One region of the Streptomyces sp. NPDC101225 genome, then DNA from elsewhere that is predicted to be linked to it. Evidence: riboswitches for the same ligand, from Rfam matches in the RefSeq annotation. Region 1 holds a riboswitch; each other region holds the start of a gene.

Region 1 (7,326 bases):
GCGAGGTAGTCCTCGTGCGCGGCGCGGTAGGCGGCGGCCAGCTCCGGGTCGGTCTGCAGCCGTTCGGTCATCTCCTTCATGACGCCGTTGGCCTCCAGCGTGCCGATCGCGGAGGCGGCGCGCGGGCAGGTCAGGTAGTACGTCGTCGGGAAGGGCGTGCCGTCGGGCAGCCGCGGCGCGGTCTCGACGACGTCCGGCTGCCCGCACGGGCAGCGGTGCGCGATGGCGCGCAGCCCGCGCGGCGGCCGTCCGAGCTGCTGCTGGAAGGCTTCGACGTCCGCGGCGGTGGGCTCGGTGCGCGGGGTGGGCGGCGGGGGCGTGTGCATGCCTGTCTTTCTGCTTGTTCAGCGGTCCGCCGGCCGGAGCGCCGGGGGACCGGTCGGAGGCGTCGGTTCACCGGCCGGCGGCGTCCGACGTGTCGACGTCGTCCCAGACGTTGGTGTACCAGGGGCGGTCGGCCGCCCCCAGTTCGGACCGCGACTGCCTGGCCGCGTTCGGGTCGACGACGATGTAGCCGGTCTCGCCCGGCAGCACGTAGTGCAGCCGCTGCCGGATCTGCTGCTCGGCGTAGGAGTCGTCCTGCCAGCGCGCCTTGAGGTCGCGCAGCTGCTCGACCCGCTCCCGGGCCTGCTGCTTCTGCCGCTGGAGATCGGAGATCTGGGAGCGCTGGGAGACGTACTGCCTTATGGGATACGCGAGGGCCACGACCAGGGAACACACGACCAGGGCGAGCAGGGCCGCGCGGCCGGTCAGACGCGAGCGGCGGGCCTGCCGCTTGGTCTGGGAGCGGTAGACACGGGCCGCCGTCTGCTCGCCGAGCAGCTTGATCCTGGTCGCGGTCGAGAACCGGTCCCGGTCCTTCACGGCCATGTCCCCGCCTCCCGGTCACACGTGCGTACGTCCCCGCACACGGTACGGGACCGGTACGGGGACGTACGTACGACTGGCTAGGGCTTGACCCCGAAGGGCCCTTTCAGTCGGCCCGCCTCGAACGTGTCAGCCCTTGAAGCGGGGGAAGGCGCTGCGGCCCGCGTACACCGCGGCGTCGTCGAGGATCTCCTCGATGCGCAGCAGCTGGTTGTACTTGGCCACGCGCTCGGAGCGGGCCGGGGCACCGGTCTTGATCTGGCCGCAGTTGGTGGCGACGGCGAGGTCGGCGATGGTGACGTCCTCGGTCTCGCCGGAGCGGTGGGACATCATGCACTTGAAGCCGTTGCGCTGGGCCAGCTCCACGGCGTCCAGGGTCTCGGTCAGCGAGCCGATCTGGTTGACCTTGACGAGCAGCGCGTTGGCGGCGCCGTCCTCGATGCCGCGGGCCAGGCGCTCCGGGTTGGTGACGAACAGGTCGTCGCCGACGATCTGGACCTTGTCGCCGAGCTTGTCGGTGAGGACCTTCCAGCCGGCCCAGTCGTCCTCGAACAGCGGGTCCTCGACGGAGACGAGCGGGTAGGCCGCCACGAGCTCCTCGTAGTACTCCGTCATCTCGGCGGCGGAGCGCTCCTTGCCCTCGAAGAGGTACTTGCCGTCCTTGTAGAACTCGGAGGCGGCGACGTCGAGCGCGAGGGCGACCTGCTCGCCGGGGGCGTAACCGGCTTCCTTGATGGCTTCCAGGATGAGGTCGAGGGCCTCGCGGTTGGAGCCGAGGTTCGGGGCGAAGCCGCCCTCGTCGCCGAGGCCGGTGGCCAGGCCCTTGCTCTTCAGCACCTTCTTGAGGGTGTGGTAGACCTCGGTGCCCCAGCGCAGCGCCTCGGAGAAGGACTCCGCGCCGATCGGGGCGATCATGAACTCCTGGATGTCCACGTTGGAGTCGGCGTGCGAGCCGCCGTTCAGGATGTTCATCATCGGCACCGGCAGCAGGTGCGCGTTCGGGCCGCCGAGGTAGCGGAAGAGCGGCAGGTCGCTGGCCTCGGAGGCGGCGTGGGCGACGGCGAGGGAGACGCCGAGGATGGCGTTGGCGCCGAGCGAGCCCTTGTTGTCGGTGGCGTCCAGGTCGAACATGGCCTGGTCGATCAGGCGCTGCTCGGTGGCGTCGTAGCCGACCAGCTCCGGGCCGATCTGCTCGATGACGGCGAGGACGGCCTTCTCGACACCCTTGCCCTGGTAGCGGCCCGGGTCGCCGTCGCGGAGCTCGATGGCCTCGAAGGCGCCCGTGGAGGCGCCGGACGGGACGGCGGCACGACCCGTGCTGCCGTCGTCGAGGCCGACCTCGACCTCGACCGTGGGGTTGCCTCGGGAGTCCAGGATTTCCCGGGCTACGACGACGTCGATGGACGGCACGAGCATCTCCTTCATGGATGTGACGCGGCTACTGCAGTAGCGCGGTGGCTCTGCGAGACGAGCCTAACCGCCCGAGGCCGATCGGCCAGCCGGTCGCCCACCCCTTGAGCAGAACCGAGAGTAAATTGTTTCCGAACGGAACAAAAACCGGCACGAAAGCACGCGTGCGCACGCGCACAGCAGAACCCCGCCCCGGTGCGTACGGGGGAACACGCACCGGGGCGGGGAGACCGTGGGGACGGGGCCGGACCCTCACGTGCCCTCCATGCTGGAGGACACGGCTGTCAGGGCGCTGTGGTCCGGCTACCGGCCCGCTGTCACTTGAGGTGCAGCTGCTGGCCGGGGTAGATCAGGTCGGCGTCCTGGACGATGTCCTTGTTGAGCTTGAACAGCTTCGACCAGCCGCCCGCGACGTGGTGCTTCACGGCGATGGAGCTCAGGGTGTCGCCCTTGACGACCTTGTACTCGCCGTCGCCCTTCTCGACCTTCTTGCCGGTCGGGGTGGTGACGGTCTTCTGGCTCTTCTGCGACTTCGCGGCCGGGCGCTCGGAGGAGCGGGAGGCGGCCTGCGACTCGGTGTGGGTGGTGGTGCTCGGCTTCGAGGCGGCGGCGCCGTTGTAGGCGGCGCCGGACAGGCCCGTGCCGCAGACCGGCCAGGCACCCTTGCCCTGGGAGGCGAGCACCTTCTCGGCGACGGCTATCTGCTGCGCCTTGCCGGCCTGGTTGGCCTGCGGGGCGTAGGCCGTGCCGCCGTACGCGGCCCAGGTGGAGGCGGAGAACTGCAGACCGCCGTAGTAGCCGTTGCCGGTGTTGATGGACCAGTTGCCGCCCGACTCGCACTGGGCGACCTTGTCCCACTCGGAGGCGGTGGCGGCGGAGGCGTTGCCGGCCGCCATCAGCGGGGCGGCGATGGCGACACCGGTCAGGCCGGCGAACGCGGCGGCCCGGGTGGCCTTGGAAGGACGACGGTGCTTGCCCTGGCCGGAAAACAGCATGGTTGATCCCCTCACCGACGCCTGCGAGGTGAGCTGTCGGGTTCGGGCCGGTTGAGTTGCCCGGTCGTGCCTCGCTCCCGCTCGGCACGGCTACACCCCAAGCCGCCACCAGCAACTTCCCGGTGGGGCACTTACCTTGGGTCCCCCGCTCCTGCCTACGGCGCTTGACGCGACGACTGTTCCCGTGCGGCCGCTGGCAGGATTCGGCGTTGCGGCGGACGGGGCCCGTGTTGACGAGCGGTGAAGACCGTAGACACGCGATCCGCGGAAATTCAAAGACGATCAGGGCTTCTGAGACTCATCCCACACTTTCACCAAACCGGACATTCCGCGGCGAAGTATGACGTGAACTCCCGTTGGATTTCGCCCTATTCGCCACCGAGTCGCAGGGTCTGACCGGCCGCGATCCGGTTCGGGTCGTCGCCGATGGCCTTCTTGTTCTCGTCATAGAGCGCGCGCCATCCGCCGCTCACGTCACGGGAGTCGGCGATGGACGCGAGAGTGTCGCCGGCCCGGACGGTGTAGGTGCCGGCCGCGTGGCCGTCGGCCCCGGTCTCGTCGGCGCTCGCGCCACGGTGGCGGCCGCCGCCGAGCGCGCCGGTGTCGACCAGGCTCCAGGAACCCGCGGACTGCTCGGAGTTGTCCGAGTCGTCCCCCTTCGCCCGCTCCGCGGGGGAGGTGCCGCCCTCCCGCGCGGCGCTCGGGGCACGACGGGAGGCGGACCCGGACGGCGACGCGGATGCGGTGGATTCGGGTGAGTTGTCCGCCTTGCCCGTGGAGGCCGAAGGGGACGGGCCGGAGGAGGAGTCCAGGAGGGAGCCGTCGGACGAATCCGACGAAGAGGACTCGCCGGACGAGTCGGACGAGGAGGTGCCCGAGGAGTTGGACAGGCCGAAGGAGCTGCCGGACGACCCGGAGCCGGACGAGTCGTCACCGCCGCCCGGCACACCGGTGTCGATGTCCGCCGCGTCGGATTCCTTGCTCAGCCCGGTGGTCAGGCCGCAGGTGTGGAACGCGCCCACGCCCCGGTCCGCCAGGACCTTCTGGGCGACGGCGATCTGCTGGTTGCGGCTGGCCAGGTCGGGGCGGGTGGCGTAGTCGAGACCGCCGTACGCGTCCCAGTCGTCCTGGGTCAGCTGCAGGCCGCCGTAACGGCCGTCGCCGCTGTTCTGGCTCCAGGCTCCGCCGGTCTCGCACTGCGCCACCTTGTCCCACGTGCCACCGCCGTCGGCGGCGCTCGCGCCCGAGGCGGCGAGGAGCGGGAGGGCGATCGCGGAGCCGGTCACCCCGGCCGCGACGACGAGGGCGGGAGCCTGGCGGGGGCGACGGTGTCGACCGTTCCCGGAGAGCATGCGAAGGCCTTTCGGAGACAGCATTGACCGGCGCGGCGCACGGTCCTCGGCACAGCGCACTGGTGGGTGAACGTATCGGCTGACGATCACTTGTCACAAGTTAATGCCGCGTAGATCACGTGAAGATCACATAGTTGAAGGCGTGTCATCTTTGACCGCCTCCGACGCGGCGGCACGAGCGCCGCCCGGTGCCGATACGGTCGTGCCGTGAACGTCCCGAACTCCGCCCCCGAACTCTTCACCTGGGAGTTCGCCTCGGACCCGTATCCGGCCTACGCCTGGCTGCGCGAGCACTCCCCCGTCCACCGGACGACACTGCCCAGCGGTGTCGAGGCCTGGCTGGTCACCCGCTACGCCGACGCGCGTCAGGTGCTCGCGGACGCACGGCTGTCGAAGAACCCCGACCATCACGCCCCGGACGCGCAGGGCAAGAGCCGGACCGGCATCCCGGGCGAGCGCGGCGCCAACCTGATGACGCATCTGCTGAACATCGACCCGCCGGACCACACCCGGCTGCGCCGCCTCGTCTCCAAGGCGTTCACCCCGCGCCGGGTGGCCGAGTTCGAGCCCCGGGTGCAGGAGCTGACGGACGGTCTCATCGACCGGTTCGCGGCGCGGGGCCGGGCCGAGCTGATCCATGAGTTCGCCTTCCCCCTCCCCATCCACGCCATCTGCGACCTGCTCGGCGTCCCGCGCGAGGACCAGGACGACTTCCGGGACTGGGCGGGGATGATGATCCGGCACGGCGGCGGGCCGCGCGGCGGGGTCGCCCGCTCGGTGAAGAAGATCCGCGGCTATCTCGCCGAACTCATCCACCGCAAGCGCGGCGACCTCGGCGAGGACCTGATCTCGGACCTCATCCGCGCCTCCGACCACGGCGAGCACCTCACCGAGAACGAGGCCGCCGCGATGTGCTTCGTGCTCCTGTTCGCCGGCTTCGAGACGACCATCAACCTCATCGGCAACGGCATGTACGCGCTGCTGCGCAACCCCGGGCAGCGGGCCCTGCTCCAGGAGTCGGTCGAGCACGGCGGCACGGCGCTGCTGGACACCGGTCTGGAGGAACTGCTGCGCTACGACGGCCCCGTGGAACTGGCCACCTGGCGCTTCGCCACCGAGCCCCTCACCCTCGGCGGGCAGTCCATCGCCACCGGCGACCCCGTCCTGGTCGTCCTGGCGGCGGCCGACCGCGACCCGGCCCGCTTCTTCGGCCCGGACACCCTCGACCTCGCCCGCCGCGACAACCAGCACCTCGGCTACGGCCACGGCATCCACTACTGCCTCGGCGCCCCCCTGGCCCGCCTGGAGGCCCGGACGGCGCTGGGGACCCTCCTGCGCCGCCTGCCCGACCTCGACCTCGCGGCCGACCCGGCCGACCTGCGCTGGCGCGGCGGACTCATCATGCGGGGGCTGCGGGAGCTGCCCGTGCGCTTCACCCCTCGCGAGCGGGCCCGTCCCGGCGAGCGGCCTCCTCGGTCCGTCTGATCGCGTCGCGGTAGGCACGGGCCGCCGCGCGCAGTGCCGCCTCCGGGTCCACGCCCTCGGACTCGGCGCGTACCGCCAGGGCCAGCAGCTCGTAGCCGACGCCCTCCCGCCGGGGCAGGGGGACGTCGAGGCCCGCGGTCCGGGTGCGGGAGGCCAGCTTCGCGGCGAGGGCCAGGCCCGGCTGGCCCAGGGGGACGCCCTCGGTCACCGAGGTGCGCCGCTTCTCCACCGCCTTGGTGCGCAGCCAGTGCTCCTTGACCTCCTCGGGCGTCGAGGCGGTCGCGTCCCCGAAGACATGGGGGTGGCGGTGGATGAGCTTGGTGACGATGCCGGCGGCGACATCGTCGACGGAGAACGGCGCCTGCGGGTCCTCCTCGGCGATACGGGAGTGGAAGACCACCTGGAGCAGGACGTCGCCGAGTTCCTCGCGCAGTTCGTCGCGGTCGCCGTCCTCGATCGCCTCGACGAGCTCGTAGGCCTCCTCGATGCCGTACTTCGCCAGGCCCTGGTGGGTCTGGCGGGAGGACCACGGGCACTCGGCGCGGATCCGGTCCATCACCTGGACGAGGTCGAGCAGGCGGGCGCCGGGCAGGTCGTAGGAGGCGGGCAGCAGCTCCAGCTCCGGCATCTGCACACGTCCGGAACCCGCGAGGCGCGCCAGGCCGTCGGTGAGCGCCGGCTCGCCCTCGCCCGTCGCCACGACCACGACCGTGTGCCCGCCGCCGCACGCGCCGACCAGTTCCTCGGCGGTGGGCGCGTCCTCGGCGACCGCTATCCCGGCCTCGCGCAGATACGGCAGCTGCGGATGGGCGCCGTCCGCGCACAGCACGCGGTCGGCGGCGTGCAGCGCCTGCCAGGCGGGCCAGGACAGCAGGCCGGGCGCGACGCGGTGGCTGGTGGTGAGCAGGACGATGCGGCCGGCAGCCGCCGCGGAGCTGGTTGCGTTCACGATCCGAACGTAACCCACGCCACCGACGGCACCGGAAGGTGTCCACAGGCGGCGGGCCGTTACGCCGGCTGCTGCGTCCCGGACGTCGTGACCTCGCGCACCCACGGCGTCTTGGCGTCGACGCGGCTGCTCTGCTGGACGTCCCAGGCGCCGTAGCGCGGGTTCAGGTCGACGTTCAGTTCCTTGGACGCCTTGGACAGGGCGTTCCAGAAGGGCGGCTTGCTGGTGTCGGTGCCCAGGCTCTGCGCGAGCTTCTGCGCCTCCAGCT
Region 2 (7,326 bases), on a different contig from region 1:
GGCGGCTGTCCCAGCTGCACGGGCGCTGGGCCGCCGAGTCCCGGCTGACCGGCGCGCCCCTCACCTACGGGGAGAAGGTCATCGGCAGCCGCCGCGGCCACACCGGGCACCAGCACCTGCCCTGGGTCGCCCTCGACACGGACGCGACCGAGGACCGCGGCGAGGTCTACGGCTGCGCGCTGGGTTGGTCGGGCTCGTGGCGGATCGCGGTGGCGCAGCTGCCGGACGCGCGCGTGCAGATCACCGGCGGCGCCGGACACGACGACTCCGGGCTGCTGCTCCTGGCGGCGGGGGAGTCGTACACGACACCCGTCTTCGCCGGCCTGTGGAGCGACGGCGGCTTCGGCGGCGCGAGCCGCGGCTGGCACGCCTACCAGCGCGCGTACGTGATCCCGGACGCGGACCGGGACCGCCCGGTGCTGTTCAACTCCTGGGAGGCCACGGAGTTCGACATCTCCGAGGAGCAGCAGACGGCGCTCGCCCGGCGGGCCGCCGCGATCGGCGTCGAGCTGTTCGTCGTCGACGACGGCTGGTTCGGCAGGCGCACCAGCGACCGGGCCGGACTCGGCGACTGGACGCCGAACCCGGACCGCTTCCCCCAGGGGCTGAAGCCCCTCGCGGACCATGTGCACGCCCTCGGCATGCAGTTCGGCATCTGGGTCGAGCCCGAGATGGTCAACCCGGACAGCGACCTGTACCGCGAGCACCCCGACTGGGTCCAGTTCCAGTTGGGACGAAAGCGTACGGAACTACGCAATCAGCTCGTACTGAACCTGGCCCGCGAGGACGTCCAGGAGTATCTGTGGCAGCAGCTCGACACACTGCTGTCCAGTGCCCCGATCGACTATGTGAAGTGGGACTTCAACCGCGCCTTCACCGACGCGGGCTGGCCCGGCGAGCCGTATCCGCAGCGGCTGTGGACCGACCATGTCCACGCCCTGTACGCCCTGTTGGACCGGCTGCGCGCGGCGCACCCCGGTGTCGCCTTCGAGTCGTGCTCGGGCGGCGGCGGGCGCATCGACCTGGGGATCATGAGCCGCACGGACCAGGTGTGGACCTCCGACAACACCGATCCGCTCGACCGGCTGGCCGTCCAGCACGGCTTCAGCCAGATCCATCCCGCGCGCGTGATGGCCGCCTGGGTCACCGACAGCCCCAACACCCAGCTCAACGGCCGCGTCAGCTCGCTGCGCTTCCGGTTCGTCAGTGCCATGGCCGGCGTGCTCGGAGTCGGCGGCGACCTCACCCGCTGGAGCGAGGAGGAGCTGGCCGAGGCGGGGGAGTGGGTGGCCCTGTACCGGCGGATCCGGCCTCTGGTGCAGCACGGCGAGCTCTACCGGCTGCGGCCGCCGGCGGGCGGGCTGAGCGCGGTGCAGTACGTGCGCGGGGACGACGCGGTCGTCCTCGCCTGGCTCCAGGCACAGCGCTACGGCGAACCCGTACCCGCGCTGCGGCTGAAGGGTCTTGACCCGGCAGCCTCGTACGAATGCCACGAAACGGGCGAAATCCATAGGGGTGCCGTCCTTCTGCATCACGGACTGCGGACCGGGCTGCGCGGTGATCTCGACGCGGCCGTCCTCCGGCTGCGCCGCATCTGAGCGATGTGTCCGTATTGGCCGAACTCGCTCCGGAATAAGGCATCCTGGCGGCACGGCGCGTGAGGAGCGTCATATCCGTGACCGAACGTGGTCCGTCATGTTCACGTAATTCACGCGTTTCACAAGGGAATTCGACCGGGAAGACACCTCCGTAATCCACGCAGGGTCACCACTGTTTCCCATTGAGGATCAACAGAAACGCTTTCCCGGGGAACCGTCACTTGTCCCATTGCGTCCTCGTCGCTTACGTTCGCCACCGATCCGGACGGACGCCCAATCCTGCCGCCGTCCGGTGCCCGCACAACTCACCCGTGAACGGCAGGAGCGGGGGACCCACAGGTATCACCGCCTGTTCCGGTCTCCGGAACGGCTTGGGGTAAAGCCGCGTCGAACGCGCGGCCGGGCATCTCCAGCTCGCACCCGACAGCTCACCTCGTAGGCGCCGGAGAGGAATTCGTCATGCCCGCGAAGGGTAAGCACCGCCGTCCGAAGTCCCTGCGCTTCACCCGCACCATCGCCGTCGCCGGAACCGGTGGCGCCGCGCTCGCGCTCCCGCTCATGGGCGCCACCGGCGCCCACGCCGCCACCGCCGACTCCGTTTCCCAGTCGGTTTCGCAAAAAGCCGTCCAGTCCCTTCCGGGCGCCGAGAAGAAGGCCACCGAGAAGAAGAATGCCGCGCATCACGACGGCGTTCGGACCTATTCGGTGCGGTCCGGCGACTATCTCGCGAAGATCGCCGACGAGCAGCACGTGTCCGGTGGCTGGAAGAAGATCTACTCGGACAACCGCCAGGCCGTCGGCGACGACCCGTCGCTGATCCACCCGGGCCTGAAGCTGACGCTCGGCAAGAAGGCCGCGCCGAGCGCCACCAAGTCCTCGGCCGCCCCGAAGGCCCCGGCCAAGAAGCCGGCCGCCAAGAAGCAGGCCGCGAAGAAGTCGTCGGCGCAGAAGACCACCGCGACGCAGGCCTCCAAGACCACCGGCAGCGGCTTCACCCTCCCGGTGAACAGCTCCGCCATCGGTACCGGCTACAAGGTGGCCGGCAGCATGTGGTCCAGCGGCTACCACACCGGCGTCGACTTCGTCGTCCCGACCGGCACCACCGTCAAGGCGGTCGGCTCGGGCACGGTCGTCTCCGCCGGCTGGGGCGGCGCGTACGGCAACCAGGTCGTCATCAGGCTGGCCGACGGCCACTACGCGCAGTACGCCCACTTGTCCCAGATATCCGTCTCGGCCGGCCAGGCCGTGACCGCGGGCCAGCAGCTCGGCCTCTCCGGTGCGACCGGCAACGTCACCGGCCCGCACCTGCACTTCGAGATCCGCACCACGCCGAACTACGGCTCCGACGTGGACCCGGTCTCCTACCTCCGCTCGAAGGGCGTCACCGTCGGCTGACCCCCCCGGCGGCAACCTGCCTGACACGCCACCGAAGGCCGGACCTCGATCCCCGGGTCCGGCCTTCGGTATGTCCGCATGTCCGCGTTCAGGCAGGGCGGTTGAGCTGACAACAGCCCAGGTCGGCCGGTTATTCCGCGCTTGGCGAACACTTTAGAAGTGTCTTATCTCACCGCTCGTCAACCCCTTCTGGCGCTTTCTTACGGTCGCGTAGGTCACATTCGAAGGTGGATCATCGGTCGATGTGGCAGACGATTCGAAGAGTGACAGCAGAGCAGTGATCGGGTCGTACGTCGCGGTGGGGGACAGCTTCACCGAGGGCGTCGGCGACCCCGGCCCCGACGGGGCGTTCGTCGGCTGGGCCGACCGTTTCGCGGTGCTCCTCGCGGACCGCAGGCCCGAGGGCGACTTCGGCTACACGAACCTGGCGGTGCGCGGGAAGCTGCTCGACCAGATCGTGGCGGACCAGGTGCCCCAGGCGATCGCCCTGGAGCCGGAACTGGTCTCCTTCTGCGCGGGCGGCAACGACATCATCCGGCCCGGCACCGACCCCGACGAGGTCGCCGAGCGCTTCGAGCGGGCCGTCGTCCGGCTCACCGAGGCCGCCGGCACCGTCATGGTGACCACCGGGTTCGACACCCGAGGCGTCCCCGTGCTCAAGCACCTGCGCGGGAAGATCGCCACCTACAACGGCCATGTCCGGGCCATCGCCGACCGGTACGGCTGCCCGGTGCTCGACCTGTGGTCCCTGAAGACCGTGCAGGACCGCCGTGCCTGGGACGGCGACCGGCTCCACCTCTCACCCGAGGGGCACACGCGCGTGGCACTGCGCGCCGGGCAGGTCCTCGGCGTCGAGGTACCGGCCGATCCGGACCAGCCGTGGCCGCCGCTCCCGCACCGCGGCGCCCTCGAGATCCGCCGGGACGACGTGCACTGGGCGCGTGAGTACCTGGTGCCGTGGATCGGCCGCCGGCTGCGCGGCGAGTCCTCCGGGGACCACGTCACCGCCAAGGGTGCGCTCTCGCCCGACGACATCAAGATGCGGATCTCCAAGGTGGCCTGAGACCACCCGGTCCGGCCGGACGGCGCCGAGCCTTCGCCGCGTGCGGGGGCCCGGCGCTCTCAGGCCGTCAACGCCGCCCGCTCCAGGCCCAGTTCGCGTGCCAGCGCGTCGTCCACCCACTCCTGCGCCCGCGCGCGGGAGACCGCGCCGGCGTACGACGTCATCTGCACGGCGAGCCCGTCGAGCAGGGCCGTCAGGCGCAGGGCCGCACCGTGCGGGTCCGGGCAGCGGAACTCGTCCGCGGCCACGCCCTCGGCGATCACCTCGGCGAGCGCCGCCTTCCACTGCTTGTCGAGACCGCGCGTGACGTCCTGCAGCGCGGTCTCGCGCAGCGCCGCCGCCCAGCCCTCGATCCACAGCCGCCAGCCCTTGGCCTGGCCCGTCGGCGCGTACCAGCGCACCGCCGAGCGCAGCCGCCGCAGCGCCGTCGTGCGGCGGCCGAGGAGCTTGCGCAGATGGGCCAGGTCGTCCTCGGCCGCGAACGTGAACGCGGCGGCGACCAGCTTCTCCTTCGTGGAGAAGTGGTACAGCACCAGCGCGTTGCTCACGCCGAGCGCGGAGGCCACGTCGGCGATCCTGACCGCCGCCACGCCCCGCGCCTCGATCTGCCCGATGGCGGCCCGCAGCAGCTCCTCACGCCGCTCGGCCACACTCAACCGCACTCTCGCCACGCGGTCACCCTATTCCGTCACCGCATGCGCCGCCGGGCCAGGCCGTCACTTGGCGAGTTCGACCGGGTACAGATCGGTCCGGGCGACCGCCGCGTCGCGCTCGGCGGCCAGCGCGGTACGCCGCCCGTCGGCCATGTAGCCGTCGTAGCCGGACTGCGAGGCGAACTCGATGAGCTGGATCTCGTCCGGCCGGCCGTCGGCGCCGTCGGCCCGGGCGCGCTGCACCAGCCGGCCACCGTGCTCGCCCAGCAGGGCCAGCACCCTGTCCTCGTAGGCGGCCAGCGCCCCGGCGGCGCCCGGCCGAGCCCACAGCAGAACGCACAGTTGAACGGTCATGGCGCCCGACCCTACCGGCGCCGCGCGCCCACGCCTCCGGCGACTTCACGACATCCCCGCGCGGCCAGGGCCGTCGCACCGCCCAGCCCGGCCGCCGGCAGAGGCACACCCCGCGCCGCGAGACCCCGCCGGCCGCTTCGGTCCGGGCCTCGCCCTCCGGCGCCGGTACGGCGGCCCGGCCCTCGGCACCCTCCTGCCGCCGCATCCTCTTCGTGGAGGCGGTCGGCCCGCCGGGTGCATGGGCAACTGCCGTGGCGGGCTGAGCCGTTGCGGTGGACCCGGGCGACCACCACCGGGCCGGGGGCGGACAACTCGCCCGCCGGCGGTGGCCGGACCGCTCTCACCCGTACCACCCGAAGCGTTCGGCGATCACCGGCAGGCGGTCGGCGACGATCGCGTGCGCGGCCGCGCGCGGGGTGGTGCGGTCGGCCTCCGAACGGGCCAGCATCTGCTCCACCAGGGTGCGCATCGAGCGGCGGGTGTGGTCGAACGCCTCGTCCGCGCGGGGGCCGATGTCGCCGAACAGGGTCCACCACCACCACGCGTTGGTGGCGGAGTTGACGACCACGTCGGGCAGCACCGTCACCCCGCGCGCGGCCAGCAGCTCCTCCGCCGCGGGCAGGACGGGCATGTTGGCGGCCTCGACGATCCAGCGGGCGGTGACGTGTTCCTGGTTGGCGGTGTCGACGGCGTAGGACACCGCGGCCGGTACGAGCACCTCCGCGTCGGCCGACAGCCAGGCGTCACCGGGCAGTTCACGGTCGCCGGGGCGCAGCGCCGCGCGGTCCACGGTGCCGTAGGCGTCGCGTGCGGCCAGCAGCGCCTCGACGTCGAGGCCCGCCGGGTTGCCGATCGTGCCCTTGATGTCGGCGACGGCCACCACCGTGAGGCCCGCACGGGCGAGGAAGCGGGCGGTGGCCCCGCCCATCGTGCCCAGGCCCTGCACGGCGACCCGGGTGCCCGCGTACGGCGCGCCCGCCCGGTCCAGGGCCGCCAGTGCCGCCTCGGCGACCCCGCAGCCGCCGACCAGCTCGTCCAGCCCGATGCCGTCCACCTCGACGGCGAACGCGTCCGCCAGCCGCCGTCTCGCGGCCGCCTCGTCGTCGAGCAGCGGGTACACGGCCTGGATGGACGACACGAGTCCCGCCTCGGCGGCGGCCCGGTCCACCAGGTCCTGGGTGAGACCGAGGTCCTCGCCGGTGGTCCAGAAGCGCTCGATGTACGGCTTCATGGCGCACAGATAGCGCACCAGGAGCGGGTACGACCGCGGGTCCTGCGGGTCGCAGTCGATGCCGCCCTTGGCGCCGCCGAGAGGAACGTAGCGGCCCTCGGGGTTGTAGTGCAGCGCTTCCTTCATGGTCATGCCGCGGGCGAGTCCGGTGACCTCGTCGAGGGTGCAGCCCTCGCGCATGCGCAGACCGCCGCTGGAGACGCCGCGCACCAGGCGGTCGACGACCAGGAAGCCCTGGCGGCCGGTGAGGTGGTCGGTCCAGGTGAGCGACATCAGGGGGGTGGTCATGAGGTCTCCTCGCGAACGGTGATCAGGGCGGGGCCGGGCGCGTCGAGGGCGAGACGATTACTGAACAGTGGGTCAGTATTGGAAGTGTGAGCGTGTCCTGTCAACGTGCTGGACCGATCGCCGGCACCGGGCGCGGGGTGGGAGCGGTCCCGGGCCGGCGGTCCTACGGCATGGGTGTGCGGCCCGGGCCGGGTGACAGGCGGGCCCGAGCGAGGCCACAGGAATGGACGCCGATGTTCCGGGGTTCACCAAGGACCTGTCTTCTTTGGGCTTTCCTTGGAAAGTGCGCGCGGTGGCCGTATGACACGGGTGTTGTCGGAGGCGCCGACCATAATGGAATGCCTCACTCACTCCACCTGGAGGTACCGTGTCCGGTTTCCGTTCCCTGAGCTCCGGGCTCCGTGCGCTGCGGCCCGAGGCCTTCGGCGCGGACCCGAGCGGTGAGCGCCTCGCGCGCATCCGCAGATCGCCGCACTTCAAGGACGGTGTCTTCCAGAATCCCGGCGGCACCGCCCGGACCCGGCCCTCCGGCTCCGCGGTGGAGTTCGCGAAGGTCTTCTTCGACAAGGACGAGCGCCCCCGGCGCTCCCCCGAGGGCACCATTCCCGTGCACCCCACCACGCTCGCCGACATCGCCGGGCCGCCCGCCACAGGGCTGCGGCTGACCTGGATGGGCCACTCCAGCGTGCTCGCCGAGATCGACGGGCAGCGGGTGCTCTTCGACCCCGTGTGGGGCGAGCGCTG
Region 3 (7,326 bases), on a different contig from region 1:
TGGTCCCCGACGGCCGGCCCGCCCGCCACGGGAACCTCGTCGGCTCCCCGGAGGCCGGCGACGAGGACGGATCCCCCGGTGCCGCCGGACACGGTCCCGCTCTGGCTCACGATGCTCCGCCCGCCCCTGCCGCCGGCGTGCCCCGCGTGGTCGGCGCGGGTGCCCGAGGCGGCGAAGGCGGGAATCACCGCGGCGGCGACACCGCCGGCGGCGGCCACCGCGACAGCGGTGACGATCAGGCTCCTACGGCGCTTCGAGAACGTCGCATTCATGCCCATGATGATTTTTCTCCCCGTAGAGCGGCCGACACCCCCTGCGTCGGCCTTCTGTGGATGACTACGGAAGAGATCTCAGATTAGACTCAGTCCAGAGTTGTGACCTGTATCACCGTACGGGCGGGCCTCACCCCCGCACGGCCAGGACCGGCTCAGCCGGCCCGGTGCACCACCGCGTCGCACATCTCCATCAGCGCCAGCTTCGCGTCGCACTCCACCAGCGGGGCCAGCGCCGCCCGCGCGTCCTCGGCATAGCGCACGGTGTCGCGGCGGGCCTGCTCCAGCGCGGGGTGCGCCCGCAGCCCGGCCAGCGCCTCCTCGAGCCGTGCGTCACCGCTGAGGTCGGAGTCCAGCAGCTCGCACAGGGCGATGTCCTCGGCCAGACCCAGCCGCTCCGCCCGCTCCCGCAGCCGCAGCACCGGCAGGGTGGGGATGCCCTCGCGGAGGTCGGTCCCCGGCGTCTTGCCCGACTCGCGCGATTCGGACGCGATGTCCAGCACGTCGTCCGCCAGCTGGAAGGCGACGCCCAGCCGCTCGCCGTACTGCGTCAGCACGTCCACGACCGTCTCGTCGGCGCCCGACATCATCGCCCCGAAGCGGCACGAGACGGCCACCAGCGAGCCGGTCTTGCCTCCCAGCACGTCCAGGTAGTGGTCGACCGGGTCCCGCCCGTCCTGCGGCCCCGCCGTCTCCAGGATCTGGCCGGTGACCAGGCGCTCGAACGCCTCGGCCTGCACCCGGACCGCCTCGGGCCCGAGGTCGGCCAGGATGTGCGAGGCGCGCGCGAAGAGGAAGTCGCCGGTGAGGACCGCGACCGAGTTGCCCCAGCGGGCGTTGGCGCTGTCCACGCCGCGCCGCACGGCCGCCTCGTCCATCACGTCGTCGTGGTACAGCGTCGCCAGGTGGGTCAGCTCCACCACCACGGCCGAGGGGACGACACCCGGCGCGTACGGGTCGCCGAACTGCGCGGCGAGCATCACCAGCAAGGGGCGGAACCGCTTGCCGCCGGCCCGCACCAGGTGCTGGGCGGCCTCCGTGATGAAGGGGACCTCACTCTTGGTGGCTTCGAGCAAACCCTCCTCGACAGCCGCCAATCCGGCCTGGACATCGGCTTCCAGAGCCTGGTCCCGCACGCTCAGCCCGAACGGCCCGACGACGGTCACGAGGGGTCTCCTGTCTGCTGGTGTCTACCTGCGGTTCACGCGGTTTGTCGATAGGTCGTTGCCATCACTCAAGTCAGCGTATCCGGTCACCTTTCGATCACCCATGCCGCCCACCCGTCCACCACGGGCGGTATCGGATCACGACCGCTATGTTTTTGATCGCCTCATATGAGCGGATATCTGCCGACTTGTCTATCGGCGCGTCGGCCGCCCCGGCGGGAGGTGGCGGCCCGTGTCCCGAAGACTCTCGTGACTTCACCCCTCCAGAGGACGACCGCCATGAGAACGATCTGCACCACATGAGAGGTTCCGCCCCGGCGGACATCCGGGCGAACGCATGCACGGACACGGCGGCGGATGCGGCGCGACGCACGGAGGCGGCCACGGCGGAGGACGCAGAGGCGAGCACGGGCGAGGACACAGAGGCGACACGGAGGCGAGCACGGACGAGGACACGGAAGCGGACACGGGCGAGGGCACGGAGGCGGGCACAGCAGCGGACGTACCGGCGGACGCACGGCCGGGCGGTCCGGAACGGATGACCCTGGTTCGTCCGTTTTCACCTTCAATAAGGCGATCTGCACCGAGGCCGAAACGGCGGCCCGTCACCGGACTTGGGGGCGGCGGATCCCATGGACGGCTGGTTGAACATGAGTTGGGCTCATTGCCCGATTTGCCACTCTTGCGGATGCCAGTGAGTTGGGTCACGTCACCCCGCGATCCGACGGTCCATCAGCCACTTCCGTTCTTCCGCCGTCCGCAAGCCAGTTGAGGATTGGCGGCAGCAAAGGATCAAGCGCCCCATAAGCCTCAGACCAAGGTCAATAGGCATGGTCTGTGAATCCGGCACTTGTTCCGGACATGTGCTCTCGCATACGTTCCCGGCCAGTCGGGCAGACGCCGAATCCTGCCGCAGCCCGGCCGACCCATCGACGAACTCACTCGCACGGCAGGAGCGGGGGACCCAGGTAAGTCGCCGGACCGGGCACCGCCCCGGACCGGCTCGGGGTGAAGCCGCGCCGCCGCAAGGCCGCGCGGCCGGGCAGCTCCCGCCCGAACCCGACAGCTCACCTCGCAGGCGCCGGAGAGGAATCCCCCATGTCTGCTGCCGCTCAGCATCGTCGTCCCAGGAACTCCCGCCTCGCCCGCAAGCTCGCCGTCCTCGGCACCGGTGCCGCCGTTCTGGCCCTCCCGGTCATCGGCGCGACCAGTGCCTCGGCGGCCACGCCGACGACGCTCACCGCGACCTCCATGGGCTACGCCGACAACCTCGACGGCTGGATCCGGGCCTCCCTGCAGGTCATGGCGCAGCAGGGCATCCCCGGTTCGTACGACGGCATCTACCGCAACGTCATGCGCGAGTCCTCGGGCAACCCCGCCGCCATCAACAACTGGGACTCGAACGCGCTCGCCGGCACCCCCTCCAAGGGTCTGCTCCAGGTCATCGACCCGACCTTCCTCGCCTACCACGTGCCCGGCACGCTGATGAACCCCTACGACCCGGTCGCCAACATCACCGCCGCCTGCAAGTACGCGGCCGCGCGCTACGGGTCGATCGACAACGTCTACGGCGCCTACTAGAGCCGGCCGGGAGGGGCCTGCGGGACCTGGCGGAGAGGCCTCAGAACTCACCGCTCCCACTGAGCTCCTCCAGCCTGAAGAACAGCCGCTCGAGGACGACGGCGATGCCGTCGTCCTCGTTCGACAGGGTGATCTCGTCGGCCACGGCCTTGAGTTCGGGATGGGCGTTGGCCATGGCGACGCCGTGCGCCGCCCAGTCGAACATGGGGATGTCGTTGGGCATGTCGCCGAAGGCGATGGTCTCCCCCGGCCCGAGCCCCAGGTGCGCGGCCGCCAGGGCCAGACCCGTCGCCTTGGTGATGCCGCATGGCTGGAGTTCGACGGTTCCTGGTCCCGACATGGTGACGGTGGCCAGCGAACCGACCACCGAGCGGGCCGTCGCCGCCAACTCGTCGTCGGACAGCTCGGGATGGCGCAGCAGCACCTTGCTGATGGGCGCGCACCACAGGTCGTCGCGCCGGTCGACCTGTACGGCCGGCAGCGTGGGGTGCGGCATCAGGTAGCCGGGCTCGATGAGGGTGAGTCCGTCCACGCCGTCCTGGTCGACGGCCGCGGAGACCTGGCCCACCTCGGCCTCGATCTTGCCGAGGGCGGTCTCGGCCAGCTCCCGGTCCAGGGTGACGGACCACAGCAGACGGTCCGCGCCGGCGTCGTACACCTGCGCGCCCTGTCCGCACACCGCGAGCCCCGTGCTGCCGAGGATGTCGAGCAGCGGCCGCACTCTGGGGGCCGGGCGGCCCGTCACGACCAGGTGCCGGGCGCCGGTCTCGGCCACCCGCGCGAGCGCGGCGAGGGACCGGTCGGACAGCGTGTCGTCGCCTCTGAGCAGCGTGCCGTCCAGGTCGGTGGCGATGAGTGCATATGCGGTGGGTGCGGCCATGATCAGAGAATACGGACCGGACGCGCCACCGACTCATCGCGAACCGGACGACCACGGTGCCCACCGCGCTCCCCGCTCAACTCCCGTGCCCCCGACAGGTCTTCAACCCCGCCCGGTGCCCGGGGCACCGGTCTGCCCATGGGAGGCCGCCAGGTGTGCGGCCAGCCTCGGCGAGGCGAACTCCGTGCCGCACACGAAGCGCATCACCGGGCCGTACGACGCCGCCGCCGGCAGGCCCGTGAAGTACAGCCCCGGGACCGAGGAGACATAGCCCGCGCCCAGCCTGGGCGTGCCCCGGCTCACCGCCAGACGCGTGCGCAGTCCGTGCCCGAGGAAGTCCATCGCTGCGATGTCGACCCGGTAGCCGGTGGCCGCGATCACATGGTCCGCGGACAGGTCCTCGGGGCGGCCCGCGAGCGTGCGGACCGTCAGCCTCGGACTGCCCTCGGACGCGTCCGCGCGCACGATCCGGTCGACCTCGCTGACCTGCACCTTCCCCTGGAAACGGTCCCGCAGCCACCATGCGCCGAGCGGGCCGAGCACCCGGCGCACCAGGTAGTGGCGGGCCGCGGCCGGGAGATGGCGGTAGGGGTGCGGGTAGGAGCTGAGCGCCCACAGGGACCAGGCGCGGCCGAAGGGCGACTCGGGGCGCAGCCTCGGCTGCTTCCACGGCGGCGCCCCGAAGGCGACCTTGCCGCGGCCGCGGGAGACCACCCGGACCTGCGCTCCGGCCTCCGCCGCCAGCGCCGCCGTCTCCAGCGCGGACTGCCCGGCGCCGACGACGATCAGGTCCTTGCCGGCGTAGCGCGTGAGGTCGTGCTCCTGGGAGCTGTGGGAGACCGGGCCCGTGGGTGCCGGTCCCTCCGGGACGGCCTCGGCCAGCTCCGCCGGCAGGTGCGCGAGGCTGGACAGGCCGGTCGCCACGACGACCGCGCGGGCGGTGAACAACTCCCCCGAGTCCAGCTTCAGTTCGAAGCCGCCCGCGGTGTGCCGGTCCACCGAGACCACCCGCACCTGCTCCAGTTCGGGCACGAGCCGGTCCCGGAACCACTCGCCGTAGCCGATGAAGGTCTCGACCGGGATGATGTCCTCGTCCGTCACCAGCCGCTTGATGCCGGCGGCGTCGCAGTAGTCGGCGAGGCGGTGGCCCGGCTGGGGGGCGTCGATGCTGGAGGCGACCGGGGTCGACTTCAGGAGCATGCCCGCGGGCATGTGGTCGCGCCAGCTGACCATGGGGTCGCCGAAGACGCGCACCGGGATGCCGCGGGCCTTGAGATGGGCGGCGGTCGACAGGCCGAACGGCCCGGCGCCGATGACTGCAACCGGATGACTCACGAAGTCCCTCCCCAGGACGTCACTTCGCCACTTCGTGTCCGGCCCTCGCAGCTGGTCGGGGCTCCTCCTCGCTGCTCGCCTAGCTGGTCGAGCCGGTGCCGCTGCCGCGGCGGTTGGTCCGCCACAGCTGATACAGATGCTTCGCGCCCGGCCGCACGAAGCGCGCGAGCATCGTGACGAACGGCAGCGGGTCGTCACCCGCGAGCCAGGCCAGCTCCGTCCCGCTGGCGCGCGCCGGAGCGTGCGGCGTCGTGTAGCCGCTGCGGCGGTAGGCGAGCAGGGCGGGCAGGTCGATGTTCTCCACGATGTACCGGTGGCCGGCCCGCTGTTCCCCCTCCGGAACGGTGCGTCCGGTCAGATTCAGGTGCATGGCGCGGACCACGTCCACCCCCGACTCGTTCTCGAAGAGCCGGAACTGGGCGCCCATGCGCGGGTTGAAGTCGAGGAGCTTGTACTGCCCGTCGCGCCGGTCGAAGCGCAGGTCGAGGTCGATGATGCCGGTGAAGCCGATCTGCTTGATGAAACGGCCGGCGAGGTCGGCGAGTTCCGGATTGTCGACGACGTACGCGTTCGCCGTCATCCCCGCGTGCGGCGGCCAGGAGCGCACCTTCACGCCCGTGAACATGGCGAGCGGGGTGCAGTCCCGGTCGAAGTAGGCGTGCACGATCCAGTCCTCCGCCTCCTCCCGCGGCAGGTACTCCTGGAGGATCACGCCGGGCTGCTCGCCCCAGTCGCGGGCGAGCAGCAGCAGGCCGTCGCGGGTGGCGATCCGCGTCGTACCGTTCACCGCCGGCCGCCTGCGCCGCAGGAACGCCTCCCGGTTCTTGGCCACCACCGGGAAGCGGGCCTTGTCGGCGAAGGTCACGATGTCGTCGTGCGACTGCGGGAAGGCGGCCGTCGGGCTCGGGATGCCGTGCTCCACACAAAGTTCGTGCAGGCCCTGCTTGCTCGCCAGGCGGCGCGGCAGGGCGGGTTCGACGGGCGGGAAGAGGAAGCGGCCGGCGAGCGCGTCCTGGTGCTCGGCGATGAGGACGGCCGCCTCCTCGTCGGTCGGGACGAGGACGGTGGGACGGCCGATGCGGCGGCCGATCCGGATCAGCCCCTCCACCAGGCGCTCCGGGTCCTCCGTGCCGGTGGTCGGCCAGACGAAGGCCTTCTTGAGATAGCGGGAGGAGGCGGCGGGTGTGTAGCGGTCCTCGGTGATCGCGTACATGGGCACGCCGAGGCGACCCAGACTGCGGATCGCGCCGACCCCGCCGTGGTGCAGCGGATAGTCGCCGATCTTGACGATCAGGCCGGGCACATCACGGTCGGCGTCAAAAGGCACACTGCCGCTGCTCCTGGCCACGGGTCCCCCCACACGTCCCCCCTACGGACCGGACCCACCCCGTCCGTGTCCCCCAAAGGACGCTAAGCCGGAATTAGGGCCTCCGACAAGGCTAATTCGGACATTGCAAACTCTTTAGACACTGCCCAAGCGGGCGACTCAGCCGTAACGTGTGGCCCGGCCACATGACGGCCCGTGACAGAACGCTCGCGACCTGGTGAGAGTGAGGCAGCCACCCCATGCCCCCCTTCGATGTCCCCGAAGGTGACCCCTTCGGACCGCACAACCTCCCCTACGGCGTCTTCTCGCTGGGCGATCCGGCGCGGCGGACCGTCGGCGTCCGGCTGGGCGACCACGTCCTCGACGCGGGCGCGGCGGCGCACGCGCTCGGCTCGCCGTACGCCTCCCTGCTCGCCCGGCCCTCGCTCGGCCCGCTCCTCGCCGCGGGCCGCACCGCCTGGTCGGACGTGCGGCGCGCGCTGACGGCGTGGGTGACGGTGCCGGCGCACCAGGAGGCCGTCGCCTCCTTCCTGCACCCGCTGTCCTCGGTGACGCTGCACCTTCCGTTCGAGGTCGCGGACTACGTCGACTTCTACGCGTCCGAGCACCACGCCCGCAACGTCGGCCAGATCTTCCGCCCGGACGCGGCGGACTCGCTGACGCCGAACTGGAAGCACCTGCCGATCGGCTACCACGGGCGATCCGGCACGGTCGTGGTGTCGGGCACGGACGTCGTACGGCCGTCCGGGCAGCGCAAGGCTCCGG

The links. A riboswitch is a leader RNA that binds a small molecule or an ion and turns the genes downstream of it on or off. The one in region 1 is predicted to bind cyclic di-AMP.
Region 2: it holds a riboswitch for cyclic di-AMP, as region 1 does, so the genes downstream of both, ACIRPX_RS36220 (peptidoglycan DD-metalloendopeptidase family protein) here and ACIRPX_RS08310 (transglycosylase family protein) in region 1, are expected to answer to the same signal.
Region 3: it holds a riboswitch for cyclic di-AMP, as region 1 does, so the genes downstream of both, ACIRPX_RS25010 (transglycosylase SLT domain-containing protein) here and ACIRPX_RS08310 (transglycosylase family protein) in region 1, are expected to answer to the same signal.

What each region holds. Positions count from the first base shown of each region.
Region 1 covers NZ_JBIWOE010000004.1:325,083-332,408, reverse strand. The annotation lists partial or broken gene ACIRPX_RS08325 (DUF501 domain-containing protein) at 1-326, opposite strand, end outside; gene ACIRPX_RS08320 (septum formation initiator family protein) at 394-870, opposite strand; gene eno (phosphopyruvate hydratase) at 997-2,283, opposite strand; gene ACIRPX_RS08310 (transglycosylase family protein) at 2,595-3,272, opposite strand; cyclic di-AMP (ydaO/yuaA leader) riboswitch at 3,276-3,445, opposite strand; gene ACIRPX_RS08305 (transglycosylase family protein) at 3,641-4,624, opposite strand; gene ACIRPX_RS08300 (cytochrome P450) at 4,832-6,109, shown strand; gene ACIRPX_RS08295 (nucleoside triphosphate pyrophosphohydrolase) at 6,057-7,058, opposite strand; gene ACIRPX_RS08290 (SurA N-terminal domain-containing protein) at 7,118-7,326, opposite strand, start outside.
Region 2 covers NZ_JBIWOE010000038.1:32,151-39,476, forward strand. The annotation lists gene ACIRPX_RS36215 (alpha-galactosidase) at 1-1,598, shown strand, start outside; cyclic di-AMP (ydaO/yuaA leader) riboswitch at 1,895-2,053, shown strand; gene ACIRPX_RS36220 (peptidoglycan DD-metalloendopeptidase family protein) at 2,058-2,993, shown strand; gene ACIRPX_RS36225 (SGNH/GDSL hydrolase family protein) at 3,271-4,056, shown strand; gene ACIRPX_RS36230 (TetR/AcrR family transcriptional regulator) at 4,116-4,727, opposite strand; gene ACIRPX_RS36235 (hypothetical protein) at 4,773-5,063, opposite strand; gene ACIRPX_RS36240 (Glu/Leu/Phe/Val dehydrogenase dimerization domain-containing protein) at 5,404-6,582, opposite strand; gene ACIRPX_RS36245 (MBL fold metallo-hydrolase) at 6,950-7,326, shown strand, end outside.
Region 3 covers NZ_JBIWOE010000019.1:11,193-18,518, forward strand. The annotation lists gene ACIRPX_RS25000 (CHRD domain-containing protein) at 1-272, opposite strand, end outside; gene ACIRPX_RS25005 (polyprenyl synthetase family protein) at 428-1,438, opposite strand; cyclic di-AMP (ydaO/yuaA leader) riboswitch at 2,327-2,532, shown strand; gene ACIRPX_RS25010 (transglycosylase SLT domain-containing protein) at 2,537-3,019, shown strand; gene ACIRPX_RS25015 (HAD family hydrolase) at 3,060-3,899, opposite strand; gene ACIRPX_RS25020 (FAD-dependent oxidoreductase) at 4,002-5,234, opposite strand; gene ACIRPX_RS25025 (ATP-grasp domain-containing protein) at 5,314-6,561, opposite strand; gene fahA (fumarylacetoacetase) at 6,801-7,326, shown strand, end outside.